One region of the Yersinia aldovae 670-83 genome, then DNA from elsewhere that is predicted to be linked to it. Evidence: predicted binding sites of a transcription regulator. Region 1 holds the regulator's gene; the other holds the start of a gene.

Region 1 (18,898 bases):
ACCCCATTTTGCCGACGCGGGTATCAAAGGAAATGCCAGTTTACTGGTGGGTTCTAATGGCCGCTGGGATAAAAACATTGATGCCAGCCTGGGCAACGAGCAAGGCTATTTGCGTATGATGGGGAATCAGTCTCAAGCCGGAGATTATAAAGACGGTAATGGTACTCGGGTGCCGTCGAAATGGGATAAATGGAATGCGGATATGGCGTTGGGCTGGACACCGGATACCGATACCTTGCTTGAACTCACCGCAGGTAAAGGCGACGGTGAAGCAAGCTATGCAGGGCGTGGCATGGACGGCTCTCAGTTCTTGCGAGAAAGCCTGGGCGGGCGTTTTGAGAAATCCAATATTGGTGACGTGTTAGATAAAATCGAAGCGAAAGTTTATTACAACTACGTCAATCATATTATGGATAACTACACATTACGCACCCCACCGATGATGGCAATGTCGAGTAATCTGGACCGGCGCACAATGGGGGGCCGGGTTATGGGGACCTGGTTGTGGGAAGACATTAAACTGGAGGCGGGAACAGACCTGCAAACCAACACGCACCGTAAAAATAAACAAGGCAATTGGAGTAAAAATGCCCGCTTCGATAATTATGGCATGTTCGGTGAGTTGACCTGGGCTGCCAGCGAGCAAGATAAACTGATTACCGGTGCCCGTATTGACCATCACCACGTCACAAATTACACCCGTGCCGATGAACCGACACGCTCAGCTACGCTGCCAGCCGGTTTCATGCGTTTTGAACATAATCTGGCTGACCTGCCTGTCATGTGGTACGCCGGATTGGGCCATACTGAGCGTTTTCCTGATTACTGGGAGCTGTTTTCACCGAAAGTTGGGCCTACCGGGTTCGGCAGTGCTTTTGAGGGCGTCGCCAGTGAGAAAACCACTCAGCTTGATATCGGTACCCAATATAGTGGCGAGCAGCTAAATGGTTGGATATCGGCTTATTTGGGCCGGGTTAACGATTTTATTCTGTTCAAGTATGACCCGAAAAACCTGCGTATCAGTCAGGCGGAAAATATCAATGCCACCATCATGGGAGCAGAGATGGGGGCCGGGTATGCGTTCAGTGACCATTGGAAAACCGATGCCAGTGTGGCTTATGCCTGGGGGGAAAATACCAGTAACAACCGCCCCTTGCCGCAAATCCCCCCACTGGAAGCACGCTTGGGGCTGACCTATGAAACCGGCAGTTGGAGCAGCACCGCACTATGGCGGCTGGTCAGTAGCCAGCATCGGGTTGCGATTAACGAGGGGAATGTGGTTGGCAAAGACTTTGCTGACAGTGCCGGTTTTGGCGTCCTGTCCGCTAATGTGGCCTACAAGTTGACCCAACAAGTGAAAATCAGTAGCGGCGTGGATAATTTGCTGAATAAAGCTTACAGCGAGCACCTCAATCTAGCGGGTAACAGCGGATTTGGTTATTCCACCAATACCGCAGTGAACGAGCCGGGCCGTACCTTTTGGGCAAAACTGAATGTGACGTTCTAATCGGAATTCCCGCGTGAAATTAGCTGGGTGGCAGGCATTGGCTTGCCACCTTTTTCAATGAATTACCGTTCGTTAAAGGCTCTTTTTAGGCGGCATAACCGAATTACGTATCACAATCGTGGGCGGGAAGTTGGCGTTGGTAATCAGTGGGTTAATTAGCAGTCGGGTGGCGTATTGCGCCATTTCCACAATGGGGAAATGCAAACTGGTTAACGCCGGGCAAACAAACGGGGCGCGTTCACCGCTGTCATAGCAGATCAGTGAGATATCTTGTGGCACTTGCAAATGGTGTTTGTTGATAGCCAGCAGCGCACCAATGGCCATTTCTTCGTTACAACAATAAATCGCTGTCGGCAGGCGGGGTTGTTGCAGGATTTCATCTGCTCGCTGGTAGCCACTTTCTAAATCATAAACGCCTTCCACACTGGCGACCGGTTCCAAACCGGCCAATTGCATGGCATCAATGAAACCCTGACGACGCAGCAAACTGGAATAGCGCTGGGCCGATCCGCTGATACAGGCGATATCGCGGTGACCCGCATCAATAAGTACCTGTGTTGCCATCTGGCTGGCACTGCGGTGATCGAAGGTGACACAGCGGGCTTCAAGGCCCGGAACCAGCCGGTCAAGCAACACGAAGGGCCGATCTGCTGCGGCAAGTTGGCGCAACTTCTCATCACTGAGAAAACGCACATGCAAAATTAAGCCATCACAGCGCAAGTTATACAGCCGCTGAATGGCCTGCCACTCCTTCTCGGCGTTATCTCGCCCCTGAGTCACCAGGAGCTGCTTACCCTGAGATTCAGTTTCTGTTTGCACAAAATCCATCAACGCACCAAAAAACCCCCCCCGATAAGAGGTGGTCACCAGCCCCAGCGTATTGCTCTGGCTGGAGGCCAGCGCGCGTGCCGCAGGATTAGGGGTATAACCCAGAACCGCGACGGCTTGCTCAACTTTCTCGCGGGTTGGCGTTTTGACATTGGTATCACCGTTGACCACGCGGGAAACCGTAGCACGGGAAACCCCGGCTAATGCCGCGACGTCTTCTAGTGTGACCATCATCTTGCTCCAATCCCCTTTGTGCCTGAAGACGCAGAGAGTTAGCTCCACTTACTCACCCGAGTCACTTACTTGAGTAAGCTCATCGGGATTCATTCGTTTGCTACCTACCTGCGACTCCAATTACGTTGGGTATAAAATGAGTTAATGTTACAAATCTTTGAACTGAGGCAGGTAAGGTTTGTTGACCAGTAGAACCTCTTCTAATAACGGCTGGGCAATGCTGGCATTACCGATCAGTGGGTTGGTCACTAATGCCAGCAAGGCGCTGCGACGGTCACCGTGCACCGCCGCTTCAATCGTCAAACGTTCATAGGCTTTCACTTGCTGAGTCAGTCCATGCATAGAAACCGGCAATGGGCCGAAGGTGAGCGGATGGGCACCCTGAGCATCAATAATGCAGTTAGTTTCTACCACAGAATTGTCAGATAATCCGCGAATCGCACCACGGTTTGTTGTATTGACAACTAATTGTGTACCCAAATTATTATGGATTGCGCGAATAAGCTCCAGTGCGACTTCAGAATAAAACGATCCACCGCGGAAACTGAGCTGCTCGGGTTTACTGTCCAGATGGGGATCAGCGTACAGCTCAAACAACGCCTTTTCTACCTGCATCACTTGTTCGGCCCGCGTCCCGCGCTCTGCGGCAGCCGCCATCTCTTCTGCCAGCATATCCTGAGTCTGGTAGAAATAGCGGTGATACGGGCAAGGAATCGCGCCCATAGCTCGCAGGAACTCCGGTGGCCAAGGCGCTTCCTTGATATTGTTCATGGTCAGTGAGGCACCATCACACAGCATATTCAGCACCTCGGCGGTGACATCTTTACCCTGCTGTAACACCTCATGCACCCATACCATATGGTTCAGCCCGGCAAAGCGCAGTTGGATATCTTCATAAGGCGCTTTTAGCAAATTAGCTATCATATGATGCATACTGATTGGGACATTACACAAACCAATGATTTTTGCTTTACTATAACGAGAAACGGCTTCGGTGACGATTCCGGCCGGATTAGTGAAGTTGATAATCCAGGCATCCGGTGCCAGTCGTTCGACTTTCGACGCGATATCCAGCATCACTGGAATAGTGCGCAGTGCTTTGGCAAAACCCCCCACCCCGGTTGTTTCCTGACCCAGCAGGTTGTATTTCAGCCCCAAGCGCTCATCTGCCGCTCGTGCGGGTAACTGCCCAACCCGGAACTGCGTCAGCACAAAGCTGGCCCCTTCAATGGCGCTATCCAGCGAGAAGTGAACGCTGACATTAACGTGTTCCAGCCCGTGGCGTGCCAGCATCCGGCGGGTGAGTGCGGCAATAATCTCTACTTTTTGACGGCCCAGTTCTACATCAGCCAGTGCCAATTCAGTGACCGGCAACTCATTGATCCGTTGAATCAGTCCATCAACCAACTCCGGTGTATAGCTACTGCCGCCACCAATAATGGCAATTTTAAAGGTTTTCATAACGTGGCCTCAAAAGGGATTAATTTAAAATGAGAGCGCTCTCATTTGAGGGAGATTAACGAATGGTCAAAAACAAAATGCGATATTACTCACAAAAGCGGCAGTTTGGACGTCGGGGGATCAGCAAGACGTGATCCTGATTGCAGAATTCCACTGTTGCCTGGGATTGGGTGAATGCGTTAATTTGTCTAATGGGCGGTCTTGGGGCGGTTAATCGCCCGATATTATAAGATTTCGGTGAAAATGCGCATTCTGTTACGTAAATATCGGTAAATGGGTGGCATTGCGACGATCAGCTCTCTAGAATCAAAGCGCTTTTCCGTTGTTCGCATCCCACAGAAAGGAACCGTTAATGTTCAAACGTACTCTAGTGACCTTCATTGCAATTTGTTCCCTCAGCGCCGTGGCACCTGCTGCTTTAGCTGCCAGTGAGCCTCATGTGTTGTTAACGACATCGGTTGGGAATATTGAGTTGGAACTCAATAGCCAGAAGGCCCCGGTTTCGACCCAGAATTTCGTTGATTATGTTAACAACGGTTATTACAACAACACTATTTTCCACCGTGTTATTCCAGGTTTTATGGTGCAGGGCGGCGGATTTACGGCTGACTTCAAACAAAAAACGGCTAAAACACCAATCAAAAATGAAGCGGATAATGGCCTACGTAACCTGCGCGGCACCATCTCGATGGCCCGCACCGCCGATAAAGACAGCGCCACCAGCCAGTTTTTCCTGAACGTGGCAGACAATGCTTTCCTCGATCACGGTCAGCGTGACTTCGGTTATGCCGTGTTCGGTAAAGTGGTTAAAGGGATGGATGTGGTAGAGAAAATTTCTCAGGTTCAGACCGAAAACGTTGGCCCGTACCAGAATGTGCCGGTTAAGCCGATCACCATCCTGTCAGCGAAAGTTTTACCTTAATTACCCAGACCAGCCTTCAATCCCCTGAAGGCTGGTTCCCTTATTGCTTAAATCCTGTTCCTGCCAGAAATTAATCCGTTTGTCCCAACCGCGTGCTTATAATCAAGTATCTGTCTCAGTTTGGGGTAACGGTTTATGAGCGAAACATTACTTATCGCGAAGGCGCAGCCCGTACAGGATTTAGTGATTTTATCGGCACTGGCTAACCGACATGGCCTGATTACTGGTGCGACCGGCACGGGTAAAACGGTCACCTTACAAAAGATGGCCGAGCAATTCTCCCGCATTGGCGTGCCGGTATTTCTGGCGGATGTGAAAGGAGATTTATCCGGCATCGGTGCGGCAGGAGTTGGGTCGGAGAAGCTGCAAACACGACTGGCGGCCATTGGGGTGACTGACTGGCAGCCACAAGCATGTCCGATTGTGCCGTGGGATATTTTCGCTGAGAAGGGTCACCCGATCCGAGCCACCATTTCTGATCTTGGCCCGCTGCTGCTGGGGCGTCTGCTTGATCTAAATGACGTGCAAAGCGGCGTGTTGCAGTTGGTGTTCAAAATCGCCGATGACAACAACCTGCTGCTGCTCGATATGAAAGACTTGCGGGCGATCGTTCAGTATGTCGGGGACAATGCCAAGCAGTTCCGCACACAATACGGCAATATCACCCCCGCCTCGATAGGTGCTATCCAGCGCGGTCTGCTGCAATTGGAACAGCAGGGCGCAAATCAGTTCTTCGGTGAGCCGATGTTGGATATCCATGATTTAATGCAAACCGATAGTCATGGGCAAGGTGTTATCAACTTACTGGCAGCGGATCGATTAATTAATCAGCCAAAACTGTACGCCGTTTTTTTACTGTGGCTGCTGGCTGAATTATTCGAACAATTGCCAGAAGTGGGCGATATGGATAAACCTAAGCTGGTCTTTTTCTTTGATGAAGCCCATTTGCTGTTCAATGATGCGCCGGCGGCGCTGGTGGATAAAGTCGAGCAAGTGGTACGACTGATTCGCTCAAAAGGGGTCGGTATCTATTTCGTGACACAAAACCCGTTAGATATTCCGGATAATATTCTCGGCCAATTGGGTAATCGGGTGCAACACGCGCTGCGTGCTTTTACTCCACGGGATCAAAAAGCGGTTAAAGCGGCGGCCCAAACCATGCGCGCGAACCCGGCTTTCAGCGCCGAACAGGTAATTACCGAGTTGGGTGTGGGTGAAGCGTTGATCTCTTTTCTCGATGAGAAAGGGCGGCCGAATGTGGTTGAACGCGCTATGGTTATCGCTCCACAATCGAAAATGGGCGCATTGGATGCTGCGGCACGTAATCATGCCATCAATCATTCACCGCTGTATGGCCGCTATGAAGAGATGGTGGATCGCGAGTCGGCTTACGAGAAATTATCCGCAGGTGGCTCTTCCACCTTGGGCGATGCGGCTCCGGGCGGCGCGACAGCACCGCAGCAGCCTGAAACTCAGGGCGGCGGTTTAATGGATGGGCTGAATGATTTACTGTTTGGCTCCACTGGCCCACGGGGTGGCAAGCGGGATGGTATTGTCCAGACTGCGGCCAAAAGCATGGCGCGGGATTTGGGGCGGCAAATTTTGCGCGGCGTACTGGGTTCGATTACTGGTGGGCGCAAGCGTTAACTTGATTCTTGGATATGAAATGCTGTTATTGATCGACAATTACGATTCATTTACCTACAACCTGTACCAGTATTTTTGTGAACTGGGTGCCGAAGTGGTGGTTAAGCGAAATGATGAACTGCAACTGGCTGATATTGAAAGATTAGCGCCATCCCATCTGGTTATCTCCCCCGGCCCTTGCACGCCGAATGAGGCTGGGATTTCTTTAGCGGCCATCCGCCATTTTGCGGATAAATTACCCATTCTTGGTGTTTGCCTCGGCCATCAGGCGCTGGGGCAGGCATTTGGCGCGCGCGTAGTGCGGGCCAGGCAGGTGATGCACGGTAAAACCAGCGCTATTTGTCATCGTGGGCAGGGGGTGTTCCGTGGTCTTAATCTGCCGCTAACGGTTACCCGCTATCACTCTCTGGTGATTGCCGCTGACTCACTGCCCGACTGCTTTGAGCTGACGGCATGGACGGAACAAGACGGTGTGATGGATGAAATCATGGGGGTTCGCCATCGCACCTTGCCGTTGGAGGGAGTGCAGTTCCATCCCGAAAGTATTCTTAGCGAGCAAGGCCATCAATTATTAGATAATTTCCTTAAAAATTAAAATGTTAGGTTGATTTCACTAATAAAATGATCTTTTTGTTTGCTTGATTATGACTTTTTATGCATATTTTGTGATTATATTTTCATGCGCCAGCAATTGGCAGCTTAATGGTTTATCACGGTGGATAGCGCAATGACAGATAAATTAGCAGTAACTCGCAGTACATTCGATCAAGTTATTTTGCCTGTTTATGCGCCGGCGCAGTTCATTCCGGTCAAGGGAAAGGGCAGCCGAGTGTGGGACCAGCAAGGTGCTGAATATATTGATTTTGCTGGCGGAATTGCGGTTACTGCGCTGGGGCATTGTCATCCGGCGCTGGTTGCCGCACTGCATCAACAAGGTGAAATGTTATGGCATACCAGCAACGTATTCACCAACGAACCGGCCCTGCGTTTGGCGCAAAAATTGATTGCTGCCACCTTTGCGGATCGGGTGTTTTTCGCTAACTCTGGCGGTGAAGCAAATGAGGCAGCGTTTAAGTTAGCTCGCCATTACGCCATTGAGCGCTACAGCCCGTATAAAACCAAAATTATTGCTTTCCACAATGCGTTTCATGGCCGCACCCTGTTTACCGTATCGGTTGGCGGCCAGCCGAAATATTCCGATGGTTTTGGCCCAAAACCTGCCGATATCGTCCATGTGCCGTTTAATGATTTGGCGGCGGTGAAAGCCGTTATGGACGATCATACCTGCGCGGTGGTACTTGAGCCAATTCAGGGCGAAGGCGGCATTACCTCGGCGAATCCTGAATTCCTGCAAGGTGTGCGCGATTTGTGCGATCAATATAAGGCGCTATTGGTCTTTGACGAAGTGCAAAGCGGCATGGGGCGTAGCGGTAAGCTGTTTACTTATATGCACTATGGTGTGACCCCTGACATTCTGACCACCGCGAAAGCCTTAGGCGGCGGCTTCCCTATCAGTGCGATGCTGACCACCGCAGAGATTGCCTCAGTAATGGCTGTCGGCACTCACGGCACAACCTACGGCGGCAATCCTCTGGCTTGTGCCGTTGCTGAGGCAGCGCTGGATGTGATTAATACCCCTGAGGTACTTAATGGTATAGAACAGCGCCACGGTCTGTTTGTGCAGGCTCTGCATGATATCAACAGCAAGTATCAGCTCTTCAGTGACATCCGTGGCATGGGGTTGTTAATTGGCGCAGAGCTAACAGCGCAATACCGTGGTCGGGCGCGGGAGTTTTTAAACGCCGCTGCGGCCAATGGTTTGATGATCCTCAATGCCGGGCCGGATGTGCTGCGGTTCGCGCCATCGTTGGTTATTGACGTGGAAGATATTAAGCAAGGAATGGTGCGGTTGGAAAAAGCGATTGCTGGCTTGATAAAAGGCTAGACAACATAATTGAGAAGCTTTTTGCCGCTTGCCGAGGAAAAGCCTAACGCTGCCGTTGGACAGGGAACCCATGTTTGGCGGAGTGCATAATTAACATCAGGTTTATAAATAATTTCAGAATGATAAATAAGCTGTTGCCAATTCATGCTGGCCTCAGGAATTTATGATTCACAACATGACAGAAAAAACCGGTGCCGATAGTCTCCGCACCGGTTTTATGGGAATTAACGAGTGCCGTAAACGACGATCGTTTTACCGTGCGCGGAGATCAGGTTTTGATCTTCGAGCATTTTTAGTATCCGCCCCACAGTTTCGCGGGAGCAGCCAACTATTTGACCAATTTCCTGGCGGGTAATTTTAATCTGCATCCCATCTGGGTGGGTCATGGCATCAGGTTGTTTTGCCAGATTAAGCAGTGTTTGTGCAATGCGCCCCGTTACATCAAGGAAAGCGAGGTTACCCACTTTCTCAGACGTTATCTGTAAGCGATTCGCCATTTGTGAAGACAGGCGCATCAAGATATCTGGATTAACCTGAATCAATTGACGGAATTTTTTGTAAGAAATTTCAGCCACTTCACAGGCGGTTTTTGCTCTAACCCAGGCACTACGTTCTTGGCCTTCTTCAAATAATCCAAGCTCGCCGATGAAATCTCCCTGATTCAGATAGGAGAGAATCATCTCTTTACCTTCTTCATCTTTGATAAGCACCGCAACGGAGCCTTTCACGATGTAGTAAAGCGTTTCGGCCTTTTCACCTTGGTGAATTAGCGTACTTTTCGATGGATATTTGTGGATATGGCAATGAGACAGGAACCATTCGAGAGTCGGGTCTGTTTGTGGCTTGCCGAGAACCATTCGCTGTTATCCTCTGTTGTTATCGCTGCCTAACTTAACAGGGCTCAGAGTTCCCTGTACGGCGTGCTTATAAAATACACGTTCTTTATATCCGACAACTTAGAATCTATCGGGTATAGCATATTAATTTGCTCAACTGCCGAAAGGTATAGCCAAGATACGTACCGGATAGAAACCCTTCACTGAGTATTGGAAGCTACCCTATTTAATGCTAGAAGCATCACTTTCGATCCTGTTTGTAGCACAGGATGAGGCCAGTGTCTTGTGTTGTATCGCTTCAGCATGATGAACATCGGGTTACATTGCCAGTTTATAAATGAAAGGGTAGTCTGAAGCGGAAAATTTAACCGGGAGTATGCGTTATGCAGGCACGAGTAAAGTGGGTTGAGGGGCTGACATTTTTAGGTGAATCCGCATCTGGTCATCAGGTTTTGATGGATGGGAATGCGGGAGACAAAGCACCCAGTCCGATGGAAATGTTGTTGATGTCAGCCGGTGGCTGTAGTGCAATTGATGTCGTTTCTATCTTACAGAAAGGGCGTAACGATGTGCGCGATTGTGAGGTCAAATTAACCTCGGAGCGTCGGGAAGAAGCACCACGGTTGTTTACGCACATCAACTTGCATTTTATCGTCAGCGGTAAAGGCCTGACGGATAATATCGTTAAGCGTGCGGTTGAGCTTTCGGCTGAGAAGTATTGCTCGGTTTCTTTAATGCTGGGGAAGGCCGCAACCATTACCCACAGTTTTGAAATTCGTGACATCGCGTAAAAGTGCTGACCCATAACCTTGCTGAATAGGTTATGGGTTTATTCTTTAATCAGTTGCCTATCTTCTTACCTTCCAGTAGTTGCTGCACCAACGGCGCCATAATCAGCTCCATCGCCAGCCCCATCTTCCCGCCCGGCACGACCAATGTATTGATATTGGAGATAAATGAGCCTTGCAGCATCGCCAGCAAGTAAGGGAAATCGATTTGATCCAACCCACGAAAGTGAATAACAACAAAACTTTCATCCAGTGACGGAATAGCTTTGGCAGCAAAGGGGTTAGAGGTATCAACCGTCGGAACGCGTTGGAAGTTAATATGGGTGCGTGAGAACTGTGGCGTAATGTAGTTGATGTAATCATCCATCGACCGCACCACCGAATCCATCACCGCCTCACGGGAATGGCCGCGCTCTCCGGTATCGCGCACCAGTTTTTGAATCCACTCCAAATTGACTATCGGTACTACGCCAACCAATAAATCAACGTGCTTTGCGACATCATGATGTTCAGTGACAACACCGCCATGCAGCCCTTCGTAAAACAAAACATCGGTGGGCTGCGGCAGTGCCTCCCACGGAGTAAACGTGCCGGGGATCTGGTTGTAAGGCACGGCTTCATCATAGGTATGGAGATATTTACGTGAGCGCCCGGTGCCGCTTTTGCCGTACTCCTCCACACTCTGCTCCAACTGACCAAAGTCATTGGCTTCCGGGCCAAAATAGCTGATATGCCGGCCTTGATCCCGCGCCTTACGGATTGCGGCATCCATCTCCGGGCGGGTATAGCGATGGAAACTGTCCCCTTCAATCTGCGCCGCACTGATGTTTAACTGCTGAAAAATTTTGCGAAACGCCAGGCTGGTGGTGGTTGTCCCTGCGCCACTGGAGCCTGTAACGGCGATAACCGGATGTTTAGTTGACATAGTAGCTGTAACTCCGTGGGGTAAGATCCTCAAGGGCGGCGGTTGCCATTGGCGTTTTTTTGTCGCGAATGATTATTTTTAGGGCAAAGCGGCGGGCTTGTCATCTTGTTTCATTGTGGTTTTTATCGAATCAAGTAATGAAAAGACACAAATTACTGCTGCTCTTCAGCTCCGGCACGGAACGAACCCCGTGACATGATATTGATAGTTTCATGCAATTCTGACCACACTAATACCGCCTCGCCGCTGACTAACTGACGGCGCACATCGTCAACTTTTTGCGCCAGAGAGCGTTCATGTTCGCCGTAATCGGTGCCTTCACGTAATACGAACGCTTCGAGCAAATTATCCAAAGTTTCACTGTCGACTTGCTGCCAGGGCACTATCATTACTGTTGCTCCAAATAGGGGGAAAGCCAGGCTGGGATGCGTTGTTCCAACCACATTTGTGGATGTTTTAGCGAACCGCCGACAAAACCAACGTGGCCGCCGTGCTCGGTGAGTTGGTAATCAATATTGTCCGGTAACTCACTGAGATCCGGGATGACTTCAGTGGTCATAAACGGATCATCTTTAGCATGAATGATCAGCAGCGGAGTCCGAATTTGTGGTAATAACGGCAGTGCGCTGCAACGGCGATAGTAATCTACCGCATCATTGAAGCCATGTATTTTAGCAGTTATTACATCATCAAAATCTCTGATTCGCCGTAGTCTTTTTATCTGCAATAGTTCCAGCGGCAGGCTACCGGGGTAATGTAATAACTTGCGGGTGGCATTTAACTTCAGTTGGTTCAACAAATAGTGCTGATAGACGCGAGAGAAACCTTGTTCCATACGATTAGCACAAGGCTCAAGCATCAGTGGCGCAGAAACCACCACGGCTGCCTCTAATAAGCTCTTTTGCCCTTGCTCAGCCAACTGCCCTTGTTCAGCCAAATAGAGCGCCAGCATATTGCCGCCCAAAGAGACGCCAACCGCGGCGGTGGGAACCTGACCATAGGTTTGCCGCAACCAACGCAGAAAGAACCGGGCATCTTCTGTTTCACCCGAATGATAAATTCGTGATTTACGATTGGGTTCGCCACTGCATCCGCGAAAATGCATCACCACACCCAGCCACCCTTTGTCTTGCCAGGCGCGCAGCAAACCGTGGGCATAGGGGCTGTAAAAATTCCCTTCCAGCCCGTGGAATAGCACGACTCTGGGTTTATCCCGTGCCAGCTCGGGGTTTTCACTCCAGGCTAGATCGACAAAATCCCCATCGGGCAATTCCAGCCGTTGCCAAAAAGGTTGCAGTTGAACCCGCCGCCTGACCAGCCGTGGCAGCAGCGTTTGCAGATGTGGATTGCTGGCACCGGCCAGTGGACGAAATATTTCATGCATATGGTGAATGGAAATCATGTTGTTGCTCTTGTGTGATCAATAGCACACTGTTAGCTTCATGGGTATATCGCGCATCATTTTGGGTGAGAGGCACCCGTCTCATGGAACTGAGTTTATTTCTTTCAATGGTAGGTTTTCTCTGGGTTGCCGCTATCACCCCTGGCCCAAACAATATGCTGTTAACTTCAGCTGGGGCCAATTTTGGTTTTATGCGGTCTATCTGGTTGATGTTAGGCATTATGTTAGGCATGCAAAGCATGCTGCTGCTGGTGGCGTTTGGCGTCGGTGGCCTGATTCTGATCTACCCCTCCTTGCACTTAATTCTGAAAATCCTGGGTAGTCTTTATCTGCTATGGCTGGCATGGAAAATTGCCACTTCGGCCTATGAAAAATTAGAAACCAATGTTGTTCCACCAAAACCGCTGCGTTTGTATCAAGGGTGGTTATTGCAGTTCCTTAACCCAAAAGCCTGGTTGATGGGATTAGGTTCGGTGGCCAGTTTCAGTATGGCGGGGGCGGCTTACAATCACTCCATTGTTATGATAAGCCTTGGTATGTTTATGGTGAATCTGGTGGCCGGTATTATTTGGCTGGGTTTTGGTACTTTGATTGGCCGTTTGTTACGCAGCCGCCGCGCCTGGTTTACCTTTAATATCGCGATGGGCTTGCTGACGGCAGCCTGTGTGTTGCTGATTTGGCATTAACGATACTCGCCATCCTTCAAACTGCATGTGTGTTGGCTGCTTTCATTACTCGGCCCATTGATGGGCCTCGCCTCTTCGAGGCCGCTGCAAACCGCGTTCAAATCGGTTCCCGACCGATTTGTCACCCCAGTCATTTACTCAGTTGCTGCCTTCTTGCAACTCGAATGATTTAGATCATTACCACTGGAGCTAATTGATGGCTTATAACTATTTTCATGTTGACGCGTTTATTGGCGACGGTCTGTCCGGTAATCCTGCCGGGGTCTATTTGCTGAAAAAACCGCTCTCGGCTGAGCAAATGCAACGTATCGCCGCTGAGATTAATTTGCCGGAAACCAGCTTTGTCTGGGATGAGGGGGATAAATCAGCGATCCGCTGGTTTACACCAGATCGTGAAGTGGATTTATGCGGCCACGGTACTTTGGCGGCAGCCCATGTGATTTTCAGTATGGTTAACCCCGGTTTGCATGATATTCGCTTCCGCTCCGCCAGCGGCGATTTGTATGTAAAACGTGATGCGGAAAACTTTGGCCGCTTATCATTGGATTTCCCCTCTTTGCCACCGCAACAAATTGCGATTGATGCACAGCTCCAAGCCTTGATTGGCGTGAATATCCAGCAAGTATGGCAGGCTAAAGCCTTGCTGGTGGTGCTGGAGAGTGAGCAGCAGGTGCAGCAGTTACAGCCGGATATCGCCGCGCTAATTGCCTATACGGGCTGTGGTGTGATTGTCACGGCACCCGGTGATGTAGTGGATTTTGTCTCCCGTTACTTCACACTCGGCAGTAATGAAGACCCGGTGACGGGTTCTACTCATTGCAGCCTGATGCCCTATTGGGTGGCGCGGCTGGGCAGAGTCTCACTCCATGCCCGGCAGCTATCAGCACGCGGTGGCGAGTTATTCTGCACTTTAGCCGGTGATCGCACCTTAATCGCCGGTGATGCTCGCATTTTCATGAAAGGCCAAATAGACCTATAAGTTAGCGTTGTGGCTAACGCCTTCAGATGCTAATTATCACCAAAAGGAATAAAACGTATTTTTTATTCCTTTTTAACCCGCACTAAGCCCAATACTGAATTTGACGCGGCTTTCTGAGATAGTCGTGTTACCCAACCCGATACCAATACAGGCTATCTACTGTAGCGGCGCATTATATACAAAGCGACGATCCTTGGGGATAAACCGTTGTTCCGGCCCTCGTGGATTCAGGCGTTGATGGTGGATTGGCCAATAACGCGCGGGCTGCTGTTTCGACAGCATTCACCGGGATGTCTTCAACTTGTGGCCCAGCGTGTAACAAGGCATGGCGTACCAATGGATACCAGCGCAGGTATTTCTCTGGCCGGGATTCAAACAGTGCGACCACCGGTATTTGCAACGCTGAACTGATATGTATTGGTGAACTATCGGCGGAGATAACCAAATCCAGCAGACTCATAGCTGCCACGAATTCATTAACGCAGGGGGTGAGTAAGCAGCGGCCATTAAAACCCGCCAGTTGTTGTGCGCTGGGTGGGTCTGTCGGGTCATATAAAATCACCATTTCGGCCTGATCACTGAGCTTTTGCGCCAGTTGTTGCCACTTTTCATAGCACCAACGCCGTTGGGGGGATTTATTGGAAATGAATAAGCCAATGCGTGGCCGGTTTTGTTTGCCCAATTCCGCCCGCCATTTCGCCTGCAATTGCGTGTCAGGGTAAATGTGTAGTTTCACGGCCTCAATATCGACTTTCCCCAACTCTGGTATCAGCGCAAAGCCCGAGAGTGCCTCGTGGCGCATTGGCCGGTTGGCAACATGGCTTGGGTTGCGATCGTCGAATTCGCTTTCCGCAGTATGCCAGCGGCAATCCACCACATTAAGCTGTTTGGCAAATTGAATGCTATTCTTGCTGATACCACCGTTAGGAATTAGTAGCAGATCAAAACGTAGTCGCCGCAAGCGCCGAATGAGCGCCAGACGATGTAACAGCGCCGTCAGTCTGCCTGACTGTTGGTTCCGCTCACATTGTTTGCTGTACACATAGGTGTGAACAGCGCTGACCGCAGGGTTGTGGGCCAGCACTGCCTGATTGTATTTATTCGCTAATACGTGAATCTCTGCTGATGGCCAACGTTGCTTTAGTGCATGTAATAACCCTGTGGTACAGACCATATCGCCAAGGAAATCAATCCGGATCACCAAAATGCGCTGCATTTATGCTTATTCCTACGAAAATTCTTATTGCCTTATTAGACATTAAAATCTTCTAAGCATTCACTGGAGTAAGTATAAATTTACCATCCATTTCTTTCACTTATGATTTTGTTGCGCTAAACGTGCCAAAATCACGGAACAACGTAATGCCCGCCAAAACTCATGGATATTACCCGCCCCCTGAAACAGAGCCGAGGGTAAACTGAGTTCTCGAAACTTAATGGCTAGTGCCGTGCGCTCTGGCGAAGGGGGCAATCTTTTGCGCATTAACCCTAAGAAGTGGCCGCTCTCCTGATTAGCATGACGTAGCAATGCACGGCGCAATGGTGGCTCCTGCGTGGCTGAGAGGCTGACTAACGCATTGATAATAATAATATAGCTATTGGCGCGGGCTAATAAGGCTTGGGTTGATGGCGAGTGGGTGATTGATTGTGGGTTAGTACGATAGCCATAGAATGGGGTATCACAGAAACCGATACGTTGGGTGACCAGAGCCAGATGGGTAGTCCACAGAATATCTTCATGTAGCATTCCGGGGATGAATGCCAACTGGTAAGTGTTGATCAGTTCGCGGCGAATTAATTGCAACCATGCGTAATGTGGCCACTCATTATGCTCAACACTACGGATAATCCATTGCTGACCGCTAAGTATCTCGCCCCACGATTGTTTACGCAACAACGGGCGCTCAGGGGGTAAATCGGGGTTAGTGGTAAATGTAAAACCATTACCTATTAGTAAATCCAATTGCTGCTGATTGGCCTGTTGCAACCAGGTTGATAAGGTATGTGGAGCTAGCCAGTCGTCACCGTCAGCAAATGCAATCCAGCGTGCGGTGGCCCGGCGTATACCCGCATTACGGGCAGCGGAAAGCCCTTGATTGGGTTGATTAATGATGACCAGCCGCGAGTCACGACGTGCCGCGTCTTCTAAAACCGCCAGACTGTTATCGGTCGAACCATCATTGACGGCGATAATCTCCAACGACACACCCGTCTGTTCGTACAATGAATCAAATAACGGTGCGAGGTAAGTGCCGCAATTAAATACCGGCACTACCACGCTAATATCCTTATTACACATGACCTTAATTGTCCTTAATAAAGGTATTTTCCAAACAGCGGATTACCCCGCTTCAAATATCTTGGTGAGATTCTCCAACTGCTCTTGGGCATCCAACCACTGCATTTCAGTCTCTTCCAACCTGGATTTCACTTGCGTCTGCTGCTGTAAACAGTGGGTTAAATCTGCCTTGCGAGCAATATCATACAGGGCAGAATCAGCCAGTTGCTCTTCGATAGCGGCCAGTTCGGCACCGAGCTTATCCATCTGCTTTTCCAGCGTCATAACCTGCTTACGCAGTGGTTGTGTCTGGGTTCGGAACTCGGCATCGCGGCGTTTTTGATCTTTGCGCTGCTGGGCACTGTTGCCTGACAACTCTTTTGCCGGATTGTCCTGCTGGCTTTGCTGGCGCTGTGCATCCACCAAAAACTGCTGATAATCTTCCAGATCGCCGTCGAACTGTTCGACTTTGCCATCATGCACCAGATAGAGGTCATCGGTGGTAGAACGCAATAAATGACGGTCATGGGAAACCACCACCAGCGCGCCTTCAAAATCAATTAACGCTTCGGTCAGTGCCTGGCGCATATCCAGATCAAGGTGGTTGGTTGGCTCATCAAGCAGCAACAGGTTAGGGCGCTGCCAGATAATCAGTGCTAGCACCAGGCGCGCTTTTTCACCGCCGGAGAAGCGGGCGGTAGGGTCGGTCACCTGATCGCCCTGAAAACCGTAACCGCCCAGGTAGTCACGCAGTTGTTGCTCTGACTCCTTCGGTGCCAGACGGCTCATATGCTGCAGTGGCGATTCATCAGCTCTTAAGAATTCAAGCTGATGCTGGGCGAAGTAACCCAGTTTAATCCCTTTGGACAAACCAATTTCGCCGCTTTGTGGCTCTAATGTACCAGCCAACAGCTTGATAAGCGTGGATTTACCTGCGCCGTTACGCCCTAACAGGCCGATGCGCGAACCGGGTACCAGATTGAGTTTAATGGACTGCAAAATAGTGCGATCGCCGTAACCGGCGCTCACTTTCTCCATGCGCAGCAGGGGGTCAGGCAGGCTTTCCGGTGTACGGAAGCTGAAGTGGAATGGATTATCCACATGGGCAGGGGCAATCAGCTCCATCCGTTCCAGCATTTTGATGCGGCTCTGGGCCTGTTTAGCTTTGGTTGCTTGCGCGCGGAAACGGTCAATATAGCTTTGCAGATGCGCGACTTTCTCTTGTTGATGCTGATACATTGATTGTTGCTGTGACAGCTTGGTGGCGCGCTGACGTTCGAAGGATGAATAGTTACCGGTATATTCATTCAGCGTCTGCTGTTCAATATGCAGAATCTTATCAATAATAGGATCAAGGAAATCGCGGTCATGAGAAATTAATACTAACGTGCCAGAATAGCTTTTCAGCCATTTCTCCAGCCAGATTACCGCGTCCAAATCCAAGTGGTTGGTCGGTTCATCCAGCAGCAGCAAATCAGAGCGGCACACCAGCGCTTGGGCCAGATTAAGGCGCATCCGCCAGCCACCGGAGAAGGAGCGCACCGGCTGTTGCAATTGATCTTGAGAAAAACCCAGCCCGTGAAGCAAACTGGCGGCACGGGAATGAATGGTCCAGGCGTGGATGGCATCCAGCTTACCGTGTACGGTTGCGATGGCGTGACCATCATTTTTTTCATTGGCGGCCTGTAGTTCAGCCTCTAACTGGCGATATTCGCGATCTCCGTCGATAACATACTCTATCGCCGGAATATCCAGGGCCGGGGTTTCCTGATTAACCCAAGCCAATGCCCAGTTACTGGGGAAGGTGGCATTGCCGCCATCGGCGCTCAGTTCGCCTTTGAGCAACGCCAGCAGCGTGGATTTACCACAACCGTTTTTGCCGACCAGCCCGACCTTTTGACCGGGGTTAATCGTTGCTGTCGCGTTGTCCAGCAAGACACGGGTACCACGTCGAATTTGAAGTGAAGAAAAAACAATCATAGAGTGCCGTATGTTTAGAGTATGTTAAATTGTTATCCCCCTCGTACTTGAAATTGCAGGGGGTTAGCTGCGTTCAGCCAACCGAATCACTGACTTGAAGCAGTTCATTCGGATGCGTTCGCTTGCCGCTTACCTGCAACCCCAGTTACTTTGGGTATAAATTTTAGTCTTTTTGGTCTTTGCGGAGCATGGTAACGGAAAAACCGGACCCTGACGACGCTTTGGAGGGGAATGATGTCGCAGCCACCAAAGGTTTTGCTGCTGTATGCCCATCCGGAATCACAGGACTCGGTGGCTAATCGGGTTTTACTGCAACCGGTGCAGCAATTAGAACATGTCACTGTGCACGATCTTTATGCACATTATCCGGATTTCTTTATTGATATTCATCATGAGCAGAAATTGCTGCGTGAGCATCAAATTATTGTATTTCAACATCCTTTATACACTTATAGCTGCCCGGCCCTATTAAAGGAATGG
Region 2 (4,313 bases), 380 kb from region 1:
TTAGGCCGCCGTTGTGGTCGTTATTTTCTGGCAACCGTCGGACACTGGCTCATGCCGCGCGAGCCGTTGGAACAGGCCGACATCAACAGCAGCAAAACCTCGATTTCGTTATCCCGCCGTCTTATTCAGCCACAAGATATTCTCCAACCGGATGCGATGGTTGAATTAATCGAAACGGAGGATTTAGCCACGGCATCTGATATCGTTCATGCATCGGATGTTATGCCATCGGCGAATAACAAAAAAATGACCGGGCATTTGCATCCGGCGGCCATGACAGTGACAGACAGCGGGTTGATCATTCCCGCCACCACACGGAACAAAACCCAGCGGCTACCTGCGGATATTATGTTGCCGGCCCATCAAGCAAAGGCCAAAGGTGATTCTGCGTCATGACATCACCCTATTTTATCGATACCCATTGTCATTTTGATTTTCCGCCCTTTACTGGCACAGAAACGGCCAGCTTGCTGAGTGCTGCGCAGGCTAATGTCCGGCAGTTGATTGTGCCCGCCGTTAGTGCGGCTTATTTTTCCCGTATTTTAGCGTTGGCGGCCAACTATCCGCCACTGTTTGCCGCGTTGGGGATGCATCCACTCTATATTGCTCAGCATCAGGAGGCAGATTTGGCGATATTGGCATCTCACCTGATGAATAAGCCGCAAAAGCTGGTGGCCGTCGGGGAGATTGGCCTGGATCTCTATATGGATGAGCCACAGTATCCCCGTCAGTTGACGCTATTGAAGGCTCAACTAACGTTGGCGAAACAGTATGATTTACCGGTTATTTTGCATTCACGGCGTTCGCACGACCAGTTGGCTTCTGTACTGCGCAAGGCGGCATTACCCCGCACCGGTGTTGTACACGGCTTCGCTGGCAGTTTGTCGCAGGCACTGGCATTTATTCGCTTGGGCTATTATATCGGCGTGGGTGGGACGATTACTTATGAGCGAGCGCAGAAAACCCGCAAGGTAATGGCTGAATTACCCCTGTCTGCACTGTTATTAGAAACTGACGCTCCAGATATGCCACTGGCAGGTTTTCAGGGTCAACCCAATCGGCCTGAGCGCGCGGCTGATGTATTTAACGTATTGTGCGAGTTACGTCCGGAAGATCCGCTTGAGATTGCCCGGCACTTATTGGAAAACAGTCAGCGTGTGTTTCCATTGCTGTTCGTCGATAAACCTCTGCTTTAGCTTAAACGTGCCGATTGAAATATAAATATCACGCTAATTATTAGCCCAAGCCCATTACTGATGATTTTTAATGTGACACTTGTCACACTTATGTTTATCCAGTTGCTCTCAGTTGTGTTTATTTGTGACAGAGATTGTTTGATAGCCAGGTCATGTCGGTATAATCCTCCCAAAATTATTTCAATTTAATTAATGATTTCACTATTAGGGATATCGACATGCTCATGAGTTTGGTCGGAATGGCAGTACTGATATTAATAGCCGTACTTCTTTCAAGTAATTTTAGGGCGATTAATATCCGCACTGTCGTCGGTGCATTTATTATCCAGATAGCGATTGGGGCACTGGTATTATATGTGCCAATTGGTCGCCGCATTTTGGGCGGCATGTCTGAAGGGGTCGCGAACGTCATTGCCTACGGCAACGAGGGGATCTCATTTATTTTTGGCGGTTTGGTTTCCGACAAAATGTTTGAAGTTTTTGGCAGTGGTGGTTTTGTCTTCGCCCTGAGAGTTTTGCCAGTCATTGTCTTTTTCTCATCATTGATTGCTGTTTTGTATTACCTCGGCATCATGCAAATCGTTATTAAAGTGTTGGGCGGTGGTTTGCAAAAGCTGCTGGGTACTTCACGTACCGAATCCCTTTCAGCTACCGCAAATATCTTTGTCGGGCAAACGGAAGCGCCGTTAGTGGTGCGCCCTTATATCGCTACGATGACGCAATCGGAACTGTTTGCCGTGATGTGCGGTGGTTTAGCTTCAGTCGCAGGCTCCGTTCTGGCCGGTTATGCCCAAATGGGGGTGCCATTGGAATATCTGATTGCCGCATCCTTTATGGCGGCTCCCGGCGGGTTGCTGTTTGCGAAATTGATGGTGCCCGAGACTGAAAAAACCCATGATAACGTCGATGCCACAACGCTGATTGCTGAAGATGAGCGCCCGGCTAACGTAATTGATGCCGCCGCATCCGGTGCGGCATCGGGTATGCAACTGGCGTTGAACGTCGGGGCGATGTTACTGGCCTTTATCGCACTGATTGCTTTGCTAAATGGTATTTTGGGGGGGATTGGCGGCTGGTTCGATTATCCACAATTGTCGCTGGAACTGATTCTGGGCTGGGTCTTCTCGCCAATCGCTTATCTCATTGGGGTGCCGTGGAGCGAAGCGATGGTGGCGGGTTCATTTATCGGCCAGAAGATTATCGTAAATGAATTCGTGGCATTTATGAATTTCGGCCAATACCTACAGGCAGAAGAGTTAGTGAAAGCGGCGGGTTTACAGGTGTTGTCTGACCACACTAAAGCCATTATCTCTTTCGCGCTGTGTGGTTTTGCCAACTTGTCTTCAGTGGCTATTTTGCTGGGGGGCTTGGGCAGCATGGCACCGAGTCGCCGTCATGATATCGCGCGCTTTGGCCTGAAAGCCGTAGCGGCAGGCACATTATCGAATTTGATGAGTGCGACAATCGCCGGTTTCTTCCTGGCGCTGTGATCAGGCTGATTGACTCGATATTTTGAAATTGGGCAGCGCCCATCACCGCCACCTATTCTGGTTTATAAGATCAGGTGTATGCGGCGGGTCTTGTGCGCTGTCCGTACCTATGTAGGTGCGCCTAATCGATCGGTTTTTCAGATGTATTTCTGCCCATAAGCTATTCTTGAAGCGAGTGGGCGTATCGCGCTTAGAAAGCCATAAAACAGGTTATTTTGTGATTCTAATCACATATAATCCCAGTCCGTTACAAGTTACTATTAATTATTGTGAAATTGAACACACCTCATGCGGCGATAACGTGTTCAAATAGAGCTATTGGCTTTTCTGATTGAAAGCCGAAAGTATGTCTATACCCAATGTTATTGGTGTTGTAGCCCGCCTGCAACATCATGCAAGAAGGGTAGTGCGGTGAGATGGATCTCAATTGCCACCCATACAAGGGGCTATCTTCAAGGAACCAAGTCCGCTCGCCAACGTATTGAGCCTCATAACCAAAGCTACCGGTAAGGTAACTTTGCGGGCTCAAAAATAAATGCTCAGTTTTGGCAAGGTGCCGGGGCTGAAATAGTGTTGGAGAGTTTTATGACCGATTTAACCGCCCACGCGACGTTGAACAATTATGCAAAACGCGCACTGAGTTTAATGGACTTAACCACCCTGAATGATGACGATACCGATCAAAAGGTGATCGCTTTGTGCCATCAGGCTAAAAGTCCGGCTGGCAATACTGCGGCCATCTGCATTTACCCCCGTTTTATCCCGGTTGCGCGTAAGGCGCTACGTGAGCAGGGTACACCTGAAATACGAATCGCAACGGTAACCAACTTCCCCCACGGCAATGATGACATTGCGATTGCACTGGCTGAAACCCGTGCCGCGATTGCTTATGGTGCCGATGAAGTCGATGTGGTCTTCCCTTACCGCGCGTTAATGGCCGGTAATGACAAAGTGGGCTTTGAGTTAGTGAAACAATGCAAAGAAGCTTGTGCAGCCGAAAATGTATTACTGAAAGTAATTATTGAAACCGGCGAACTGAAACAAGAACATTTGATTCGACAAGCGTCTGAAATTGCCATCAAAGCTGGCGCTGACTTTATTAAAACCTCCACCGGTAAAGTGCCTGTCAATGCCACACTGGAAAGCGCCGAAATTATGATGCGCACTCTCCGCGACTTGGGTGTGAGCAAATCTGTTGGTTTCAAACCCGCCGGCGGGGTGCGCACGGCTGAAGATGCCGCGCAATTCCTGCAATTGGCTGATCAACTGATGGGAGAAGGCTGGGCCGATGCGCGCCATTTCCGCTTTGGTGCGTCCAGTTTGCTGGGCAGCTTGCTGACTACATTGGGCCATCAGAGTGATGCCAAAAGCAGCGGTTACTGATTGCTTTCAACATAATTGAATTGCGAAAGCAGCCTATCGGCCGTTTTCATCCTATATTCAGGTCAAGCAGGGGGATGCCTTGTTTCTGGCACAAGAAATTATTCGTAAAAAACGCGACGGTCAGCCATTGAGCGAGGAAGAAATTCGTTTCTTTATCAATGGAATTCGCGACAACGTGGTTTCCGAAGGGCAAATTGCTGCTTTGGCGATGACCATCTATTTCCACGACATGAACATGCAAGAG

The links. Region 1 encodes CRP, which controls carbon source genes, mostly activating them, when cyclic AMP is high. Its sites were predicted from a motif close to ATGTGANNNNNNTCACAT; they were not measured.
Positions count from the first base shown of each region.
Region 2: the regulator CRP is predicted to act here: its motif matches at 1,267-1,284, upstream of AT01_RS15225 (NupC/NupG family nucleoside CNT transporter).

Region 1 covers NZ_CP009781.1:2,971,665-2,990,562, forward strand. The annotation lists gene AT01_RS13365 (TonB-dependent copper receptor) at 1-1,507, shown strand, start outside; gene AT01_RS13370 (LacI family DNA-binding transcriptional regulator) at 1,580-2,566, opposite strand; gene AT01_RS13375 (6-phospho-beta-glucosidase) at 2,717-4,030, opposite strand; gene ppiA (peptidylprolyl isomerase A) at 4,383-4,952, shown strand; gene AT01_RS13385 (helicase HerA-like domain-containing protein) at 5,088-6,599, shown strand; gene AT01_RS13390 (aminodeoxychorismate synthase component II) at 6,619-7,194, shown strand; gene argD (bifunctional acetylornithine/succinyldiaminopimelate transaminase) at 7,327-8,544, shown strand; partial or broken gene AT01_RS22600 (hypothetical protein) at 8,586-8,690, opposite strand; gene crp (cAMP-activated global transcriptional regulator CRP) at 8,769-9,401, opposite strand; gene AT01_RS13405 (OsmC family protein) at 9,764-10,171, shown strand; gene AT01_RS13410 (phosphoribulokinase) at 10,221-11,093, opposite strand; gene AT01_RS13415 (YheU family protein) at 11,246-11,482, opposite strand; gene AT01_RS13420 (hydrolase) at 11,482-12,477, opposite strand; gene AT01_RS13425 (LysE family translocator) at 12,579-13,181, shown strand; gene AT01_RS13430 (PhzF family phenazine biosynthesis protein) at 13,378-14,160, shown strand; gene AT01_RS13435 (glycosyltransferase family 9 protein) at 14,333-15,376, opposite strand; gene AT01_RS13440 (glycosyltransferase) at 15,473-16,459, opposite strand; gene AT01_RS13445 (ABC transporter ATP-binding protein) at 16,502-18,418, opposite strand; gene kefG (glutathione-regulated potassium-efflux system ancillary protein KefG) at 18,653-18,898, shown strand, end outside.
Region 2 covers NZ_CP009781.1:3,363,555-3,367,867, forward strand. The annotation lists gene AT01_RS15215 (patatin-like phospholipase family protein) at 1-396, shown strand, start outside; gene AT01_RS15220 (TatD family hydrolase) at 393-1,196, shown strand; gene AT01_RS15225 (NupC/NupG family nucleoside CNT transporter) at 1,415-2,686, shown strand; gene deoC (deoxyribose-phosphate aldolase) at 3,272-4,069, shown strand; gene deoA (thymidine phosphorylase) at 4,149-4,313, shown strand, end outside.